Regions from separate parts of the Pseudoalteromonas rhizosphaerae genome, predicted to be linked through region 2. Evidence: predicted binding sites of a transcription regulator. Region 2 holds the regulator's gene; the other holds the start of a gene.
What was found. Region 2 encodes sigma-54, which starts transcription at its own class of promoters, with help from an activator protein. Its sites were predicted from a motif close to GTTGGCACGNNNNTNGNNT; they were not measured.
Positions count from the first base shown of each region.

Region 1 (4,506 bases), 1.4 Mb from region 2:
GTGGCGATATTATACTTCGCAGCAAACATCGCAAGGTTAGTGGCAACTTGGTTTAAGTCAATTAATCGCCCCGCAAAATACACCGCATTGCTTTGGTCAATACTAAAATGAGCACTTTTAGTTTGTTTATCAATACTGGGTTTATCTACAGGCCGTTGCAGCTCTATTGCCACAGGTTTTACAAATGAAGTTGTAACAATAAAAAATATTAAAAGTATAAATACAATATCAAGCATCGGCGTCATATCAACGTCAGCGTTTTGTGGGTTTACATGTTGTTTATTTCTCATAATGGAACCTTGTTATTTTTGATAAAATGCTGCGGCGCCACAGCGGGATAGTAGGTACCTATTAATAAGCCTAGACGATTAAAATCATGCTGTGGTTAAATAAATATGCTGTTTTTATTAATTATTTGCATTATTTTGTTATAAAAATCATTTAACTATAATTATGAGCATAAAAAAGCCCAGCGCGTGGCTGGGCTTTCATTTAAGCATTGTGGTTAATGCTTCTGCATACGGCTCATCTCCGTATGACAGCTTTGCATGGTCAGTAATACTTTAGCGAGGGCGGCTTCACAATCGTGCGGTTGTGGTTTTTTCATGGCAGCTTTAATTTCTTCAAGTGTTTTATCTTCCACTTCTTCAAGCTCTTTGACATAAATTTGGTCGTTGTTGGCACTAAATTTTGTGATCAGTGCGGTATATGCTCGGCGAGCTTCAACAGCAAAAGACGAACCATCTTCTCGTTCACCTTGCTGATTAATAGCGTAAGGCTGTAGGTTTTCAACGCTGACTTTACGTGCGTCTATCATACGCTGAAATAGCGCACCAATGGCTGGATCTTGTACTTTTTCCTGCGCCTTTTCATAAAAGTCGATGCCGCTGTTCATTACTTGGATAATGTCAGTGATATGATTTACTTCGTTTCCTTGCTGGGCATTCATAATATTGACCTCTTTAAGTTAAATGAATATTAAAGTTCAAGTAACTTAAAGCAATTGCCATTCCATTTTTAAATTATTTTAACATCATGATAATTAATACTTTTAAATTTATGTTTGCTTACTTGAAAATACCAGTAAGCAAATTTTACAGGGCTTTTGTAAGAGCGTTACTTTAATTCATCTGCAACTTCGGCTACTTTTTGGCGTAACCAAATATGACTGGCATCCCTGTGAAGTAATGGGCTCCAAATCATATCTAACTCAAATGGTGGTATAGGGAAGGGAGGCTCCAGAATTTGCAAACCGGGATCATCTAAATAAATATTAGCGGCTTTTGAAGGGAGTGTCGCAATCAGGTTCTTCTCTTTCGCTAGATGTATTGCAACGTGGTAATTACGGGTGAATGTGGCAATATTTCGGTGTTTACCAAAGTGGGCGAGCGCTTCATCAACCCAGCCAAGTTTTTGTACGTCTTTAGGATCCATACCAACCCCGACACCAAAACCTGTTTTACTTACCCAAATATGACGAGCTTTTAAATAACTATCGAGGCTAAAATTTTCAATGATCGGGTTGTCAGCTTTTACTAAACAACAAAAGCTATCTTTCCAAATACGTTTGTGATGAAACGACTGCGGTAGGTTTTCGAAACGATTTATTGCCATATCAACTTTACCGTTTTCTACATCATGAAAAGTAACATCACTTGGAGTGAGAATATCGAGTGTGGTATCCGGCGCTTCATCGTGTAATTTACTCAGTAGCTTAGGTGCTAAGGTGCTGGCAGCATAGTCACTGGCCATAATCCTAAATACCCGTTTGCTTTGGCTGGCTTCAAATTCACGGTTTGGTGCAAGCGTTTCTTCTAATGTCATTAAGATGCCACGGATCACCGGCTGCAATTCAATAGCTCGTTCAGTGGGCACCATACCATCACTGGTGCGTACTAAGATCGGATCGTTAAACAGGTTACGTAAACGTTTTAAACCATTACTCATGGCCGGCTGTGTAATGCTAAGCTGGTTTGCGGCGCGAGTAACATTACATTCGCGTAATAAGGTGTCGAGATAAACGAGTAAGTTTAAATCTATTTTACTGATATTCATTGTGTGTCCTTTCGTCTACCATTGATGGATAAAACGCTGCGCTGCTGGATAAGGGTAGATATGGCTAACGACCCCTGCTTTTATATTTCGTTGCGCTTGCTGCCAAAATGCGACGTCTAATAGTTCTGGATGTGTTTGGCTGAAAACTGCTTTGTATTGCGGGTTTGGCATTACAAAAGTGCATAACTGCTCTGGAAATACATCTTGTGGTGCCACAGAGTAACTTTGCTCATTGGTTAAGTAGTCATCATAACTTTTTGCTTTAGGCAATGCCCTAAAGTTCATGTCTGTTAAATATTGCACTTCATCATAATCATAAAAAATAATGCGTTTGTGTTTACTGACACCAAAGTTTTTAAGTAACATATCGCCTGGGAAAATATTAACGGCGATCATTTCCTTGAGTGCTTGGCCATATTCTGCAATGGCAATAGCGGCATCTTCAGTATTAGCTTTTTCTAAATATAAATTCAGTGGCGTCATGCGTCGCTCAATATACATATGTTTGATGATCAGTAAGTCGCCTTCGATGATCATTGATGAACCAATAGTTTGTTTAAGCTGTGCAAGCAATGTAGCGTTAAAACGCGCAACAGGGAATACGACGTTAGAATACTCTATGGTATCTGCCATACGACCAACCCGATCATGGCTCTTAACTAATTGGTAGCGTTTGAGAACGGTATCGCGGCCAAATGGTTTACTTTCACCAAATTTGTCTTTAATTATTTTAAATACATAATCAAATGAAGGTAGGGTAAATACCATCATCACCATGCCCGGTGTGCCAGGGGCAATCACAAAATCATCACTGGAGCGTTGTAAATGGGTTAAAAACTCGCGATAGAACTCGGTTTTACCTTGTTTATGAAAGCCAATGGCATTGTAAAGCTCTGCTAAGGTTTTGTTGGGCATTAGTTGGTTTAAAAACCGAACTAATGCGGAAGGAGCGTGGGTTTCAACCATAAAATAAGCGCGAGCAAAGCCAAAAATAACCCGCATTTGCGATGAGTTAGTCAGTAAAGCATCAAGATACAGACCTTGCTCTTGATGATGTAACACCGCAATAATAAATGGCTGCACACCACTTTGTGATACCACACGGCCGACAATATAGGCTGCTTTGTTGCGATAAAACGGCGTTTGTAATATGTCAAAGCGCATTTGCCATGCACGGTGATGGGTGTCGGGTGCTTGTTTATAAAATGCTTTTACTAAAAGTCGTATATCGCGCTCTAAATTAACAAAATCTGCTTTAAAATCAAATTGATTAATTATTTTACGGATAGTGGGCTTTAAGCCGTCTACAACAGGAAAGTAGCTGCGGTATTCTGCTTCTACAGGAAGCGCAGGAGCATCTGCCAAGGTGGCTTTTACAAAAATAAAATCATTATTAAAATAACGTCGATGAAATAAGCGGCAAAATACAGAGTTATAAAATGTTTCGGCTAATTCTGCTTGTGGATGAAACGTTAAAAAGTGCTGGTAGATTTGTTTTGTTTGCAGCCAGAGTGATTCATCCAGTTGATTAGCTAATTGCTGATTTTGTAGTTGTTGGGTGGTTTCGTTAACCCGATCATCGTAATAAGTGATCCGCAAGCGACTAATGTCGTGCATTTTTGTCCAGTTTTTATTTGCAAATGCCAGAGGTGCTTGTGCGGTGATCTGCTGAAATAATTTATAATGCTTTTTAAAGCCATTTAAAATTAGCTCGGCAATGTTTTGTGGTTGCATGAACGGGTACTCCAAAATGACCTGTAGAGTATATGCTCTACACATGTTAAGAGTATGCTATATATTGGTAAAACCCAATAGTTTATTCATAACGTTTCAGTTTTTTTTCGAGTGCGGAGAGCTGTTTGTTGGTCGTTTTGGTGTTTTTGGCAAACGTTTTATTGATCACTTTTAGCTGCTTTTTTATCTCTTTACTAAGCTTTTTTTTATCATCATCACTCATTAAACGATTTAGCCGTTGCAGTTGCTCGTATTCAGCGCGGTCACGGTCACGACTCAAAATGGCGAGTTTATATTTAACGCTGCGTATCTCAGCGTTGAGATTACGAATAATTTGTTCACGCTCAAGGGAATTAAGCGCTTTGACATGATTTACAGTAGCCGGAGTGACGTTCGGCGACACTGCTATTTTATGTTGCGTTGCCTGCCCGCCACAGGGAAATTGGCTAAATGTAGTGCCTCTGTCGGTTACGCACTTGTAATATTGATCTGCGGAGACAGCTGGATCAGCAACAAATAGTAAACTAATAAAAATAACGAAAAGAGTACACAGTTTCATTACGCTAGCCTTCCCTAGTTAGGGCATAATCATATATGAAAACTATAACCTAACTTGGGTAAATTGCCAGTAGCAGTTATTCGGTAAAGGTTTTTAGCTTTTTAATGCTTTGTGCTAAAAACGGAATATCTAAACCTTGCTCTATTGAAAAGCCTTGT
Region 1 is NZ_CP118496.1:3,685,695-3,690,200, reverse strand. It holds gene PVK79_RS15880 (ExbD/TolR family protein) at 1-290, opposite strand, end outside; gene PVK79_RS15875 (ferritin-like domain-containing protein) at 506-949, opposite strand; gene PVK79_RS15870 (LysR family transcriptional regulator) at 1,117-2,055, opposite strand; gene aceK (bifunctional isocitrate dehydrogenase kinase/phosphatase) at 2,071-3,789, opposite strand; gene PVK79_RS15860 (DUF4124 domain-containing protein) at 3,872-4,348, opposite strand; gene PVK79_RS15855 (DUF3413 domain-containing protein) at 4,425-4,506, opposite strand, start outside.
Region 1: a site for sigma-54 is predicted at 998-1,016, ahead of PVK79_RS15875 (ferritin-like domain-containing protein). Genes of this name have one in related genera too.

Region 2 (4,506 bases):
TTGACCACTGTTAAGTGACTTGGTCACTTGTTTTAGTTGTTGTAGTGGGTAATCTTGTTCAAAAGCTTCTGGCATTGGCGTCCTTAAAAAATTAATACACTTGATAGGTAGGGTAACTGTTGTCGATAATTAACGCGCTTGGTCTGTTTAATTAACGACTTTATTCAGTTTAACGCAATTTAGTGGTACTGACTACGAGCTATTCTTGTTCGTTAAAGCGTTGTGCGATCAACTCACCAATTGCTGCAAGAGCAGGTTCAGCGTCCGGGCCCTCACATACAACTTTAACTTCTTTGCCTTGGCTACTTTCTAATAGCATTAAGCCCAGTACGCTGTCGCCTGCGGCTTGTTTGTCATCTTGATGAAGTGTGATGCTGGCATCAAACTGCACAGCTAATTGCGCTAATACGCTGGCTGCGCGAGCATGTAAACCGAGTTTGTTTTTTATTAAAAATGTATCTTCTAAGCGCATCAACATTCCTTACTGTAAACGTGAGTTGTTATTCTTGTTCACGATGGCGAATTTTCACATTACTGTGGCTCATCGAGAAGCTTTCACCTATAGTTTGCGCTAGATAAACTGAGCGATGTTGACCACCGGTGCAACCAATAGCAATTGTTAAGTAACTGCGGTTATTACGTTCTAAGTGCGGTAACCAAGTTTGTACAAAGGTTTGGATCTGCCAAGTGAATTTTTGCACGATACTGTGACTGGCTAAATAATCTTTTACTGGTTGATCCAGGCCTGTGAGCGGTTTTAACTCAGGCTCCCAGTGTGGATTAGGTAAAAAACGTGCATCAAATACATAATCGGCTTCTTTTGGAATACCATGCTTAAAACCAAATGATTCAAAGGTGATGATTAGTTTTTTATCTTTTTTCCCTAAAATCTTTTCACGGATTGACTCAGCAAGCTGGTGGACACTGAGATCTGTGGTATCAAGCATGAAATCAGCACGAGTAGTTAATACATCAAGCAACACTTTTTCTTGCTTGATGGCTAAATCCAGTGGCAAAGAATCCAAAGATAATGGGTGTAAGCGGCGGGTTTCAGAAAAGCGTTTGATCAGGGTTTGATCATCACTGTCTAAATAAAATAGCGTCGGATTTGCAAAACCAGGCAAGTATTCAAGAATGTCGTTAAATTCTTCCTGCTCTTTCGGTAAATTACGAACATCGATACTGACGGCAATTTTGTCGTAATTATCAGAGACACTGCGTACTAATGACGGTAATAAGTTAACTGGAATATTATCTACACAATAATAGCCAAGATCTTCTACAACACGTAAAGCAACAGATTTACCTGAGCCAGAACGCCCACTGATGATGATTAACTCCATGTAAATTCTCCTTCATTTAATACCAATTTTATTAAAAACATGCTCATTCTTGCTTGTTAAATAACCCACTAACTTTGTTTAAAATTATTTATATAGAACAACTATATCTCATAATTTCCACCTTGTTCTAGAGCTATTTCCCTGTTGCAATAATTACTCTCTAATTCAATACAATACAATTGGTATGACTACGATTGAGCTGCAATTACATGATACAAATCTTGGTCTGTTTTTGCGCTACGTAGTTGTTTACAAAAATCTTTGTTATTGAGTTTATCAGCAATTGTGGCTAACGTCTTCAAATGAAGTTGGCTGTCACCATCTGGTACGATGAGGGCTACAAATATATCAACTGGGCGATTATCAATCGCATCAAAATCAACCGGTGATTCACTCACTAAAATTATTGCTAGCGGGTTTTCAACACCACTCATACGGCCATGAGGGATAGCAATACCACGACCAATACCGGTACTACCTAGTTTTTCTCTCGATAGTAGTGCGTTGAGGATTTCTTGTTGTGATAGCTGAGGGAGTTGTTCATGAGCCAATTGGCTTATAAATTCAATGATCCGTTTTTTGCTATTAAAAAGGACCGCAGCTTTACTGCAGTCCTGACAAATAAGTGAGCTTAATTTCATAGTGTTAGTGTCGAGCGTGCTTCTCTTTGTGTTTAATTACTTGACGATCAAGTTTATCGATTAGTCCGTCAATAGCTGCATACATGTCTTGGTGCTCAGTCGAGGCAAATAATTCAGCGCCACTGACATGTAATGTGGCCTCTGCTTTTTGGCTTAGTTTTTCTACATCAAGAATAACATGGACATTATTGATATGATCAAAATGCCTTTCAAGCTTGGCAAACTTATTGTTTACATAGTCTCTTAATGAATCAGTAATTTCTACGTGACGACCAGTTAAATTTAGTTGCATAAGCATTTTCCTCTTGTGATTTTACGCCTTAAATCAAACTTTTACGTTGATTTGACGGTGGAATAGCCAGTGACTCGCGGTATTTTGCAATAGTCCGTCTAGCTACTTTGATACCTTGCTCTGCCAATATATCTGCAATCTTACTATCACTCAATGGTTTCGCTGAGTTTTCTGCACTGATCAATTTTCTGATCAATGCTCGAATAGCTGTCGAAGAGCATTCGCCGCCGTTCTCAGTGCTTACATGACTTGAGAAAAAATACTTTAACTCAAAAATACCACGGGGGGTATGCATGTACTTTTGTGTCGTTACGCGAGAGATTGTTGATTCGTGCATCTCAACCATTTCAGCAACGTCGTTTAGTACCATAGGTCGCATTGCTTCAGGGCCATGCTCAAAGAATCCCTGCTGTTGTTTTACAATGCAGTTAGTTACTTTGAGTAACGTCTCGTTACGACTTTCTAGGCTTTTAATAAACCATTTAGCTTCTTGCAAATGCGAACGTATAAATTGGCTGTCAGTGCTTGATTTTACTGAGCGTGACATTGCCGCATATTGGCTGTTCACTCTAATTTTTGGCATGCTGTCTGGATTAAGTTCAACCACCCAGCGACCTTTAATTTTTTTCACCGAAACATCAGGTATAACATACTCTGACTCTTCGCGTACTATAGTATCCGCAGGCTTTGGATTAAGGCTGTGGATCAATGTCATTACTTCTTTCAGCTCATCTTCTTTAAGCTTAGTCTTTTTCATCAAAGTGCGATAGTCACGACTAGCTAATAAATCGATATGATCAGTTAAAATCATTTTAGTCTCGCTAATCCAAGGAGTTGCAGGATCAAATTGATTTAATTGAATACATAAACATTCTTGTAGGCTGCGCGCAGCAATACCAACAGGGTCAAATAACTGAATGCGTTTTAACACTGCTTGCACTTCGTCTAGTTCGATTTCTTCTTCGTTATTACCTTGATTTAAGCTCTCTGCGATGTCTTCGCAGCTCAAGGTTAAAATACCTGAATCGTCAACAGCTTCAACAATCGCAATGGCAATAGCTTCATCGGTTGGACTAAAAGGTGTGAGCTGTAATTGCCACATCAGATATTCGTGCAGGGTTTCAGTTGAAGCACCTTGATAAATTGACTCATCTTCAGGCATTGGGCCGGATGACGTATTTGGCGCAGCACTCATGTATTCGTCCCAGGTGACGTCCATAGCCATTTCGTCACTTAAAGTCTCTTTACTTAATGCTTCGCTACTTTCTTGTTCATATTCGCTGGGCTTGTCGTCTGCTGATGCACTAACAGTTAAGTCATCGTTGTCTTGTTTTTGTTCGTTTTTACCAGCCGTGTCGTCTGAATATTCATGCTCTTCTAGCTCTAACAATGGATTGCTGTCGAGTGCTTCTTGAATTTCTTGCTGGAGATCCAATGTACTGAGTTGCAATAAGCGAATTGCTTGTTGCAGCTGTGGTGTCATTGTAAGTTGCTGGCCCATGCGCAGCTGGAGTGATTGCCTCATGTATCTCTAACAATCCTTTTATTGTTATCATCGTTAAGTCTAGCAGATACTTAGCCGAGCGTGGCTTTATAGCCTAAATTGCTCGCCCAGGTAAACATCGCGGACTGTTTGGTCGGCAAGTACATGCTCAGGGGTACCTGATGCAATTAACTCCCCATGAGAAACTATGTAGGCTTTTTCACAAACATCAAGGGTTTCTCGTACATTGTGGTCGGTAATAAGTACGCCAATACCACGGTTTTTAAGGTGTTCAATAATCTTCTTTATATCTAACACTGAAATAGGATCAACGCCAGCAAAAGGCTCATCAAGTAAGATAAATTTTGGATTTGCGGCTAAAGCGCGTGCAATTTCAACTCGACGACGTTCACCACCAGATAATGCCATACCTTGGCTGTCGCGAATATGTTGAATGCTAAACTCATCAAGTAAGCTGTCTAGTGCTTCTTCTCTGGCTTGTTTATTCAGCTCTTTACGAGTTTCTAAAATAGCCATCAGGTTTTGATAAACAGTTAACTTACGAAAGATGGATGATTCTTGTGGTAAGTAGCCAATCCCTAACCGTGCGCGACTGTGCATTGGCAGTAAAGTGATGTCATTATCATCAATACTTATTTTACCTTTGTCGCTAGGTACTAAACCCACAATCATATAAAAAGTGGTGGTTTTACCTGCGCCATTAGGACCCAGTAAGCCAACAATGCT
Region 2 is NZ_CP118496.1:5,066,400-5,070,905, reverse strand. It holds gene mgtE (magnesium transporter) at 1-75, opposite strand, end outside; gene PVK79_RS22140 (HPr family phosphocarrier protein) at 200-472, opposite strand; gene rapZ (RNase adapter RapZ) at 501-1,343, opposite strand; gene ptsN (PTS IIA-like nitrogen regulatory protein PtsN) at 1,532-1,984, opposite strand; gene hpf (ribosome hibernation promoting factor) at 1,989-2,276, opposite strand; gene PVK79_RS22120 (RNA polymerase factor sigma-54) at 2,305-3,801, opposite strand; gene lptB (LPS export ABC transporter ATP-binding protein) at 3,868-4,506, opposite strand, start outside.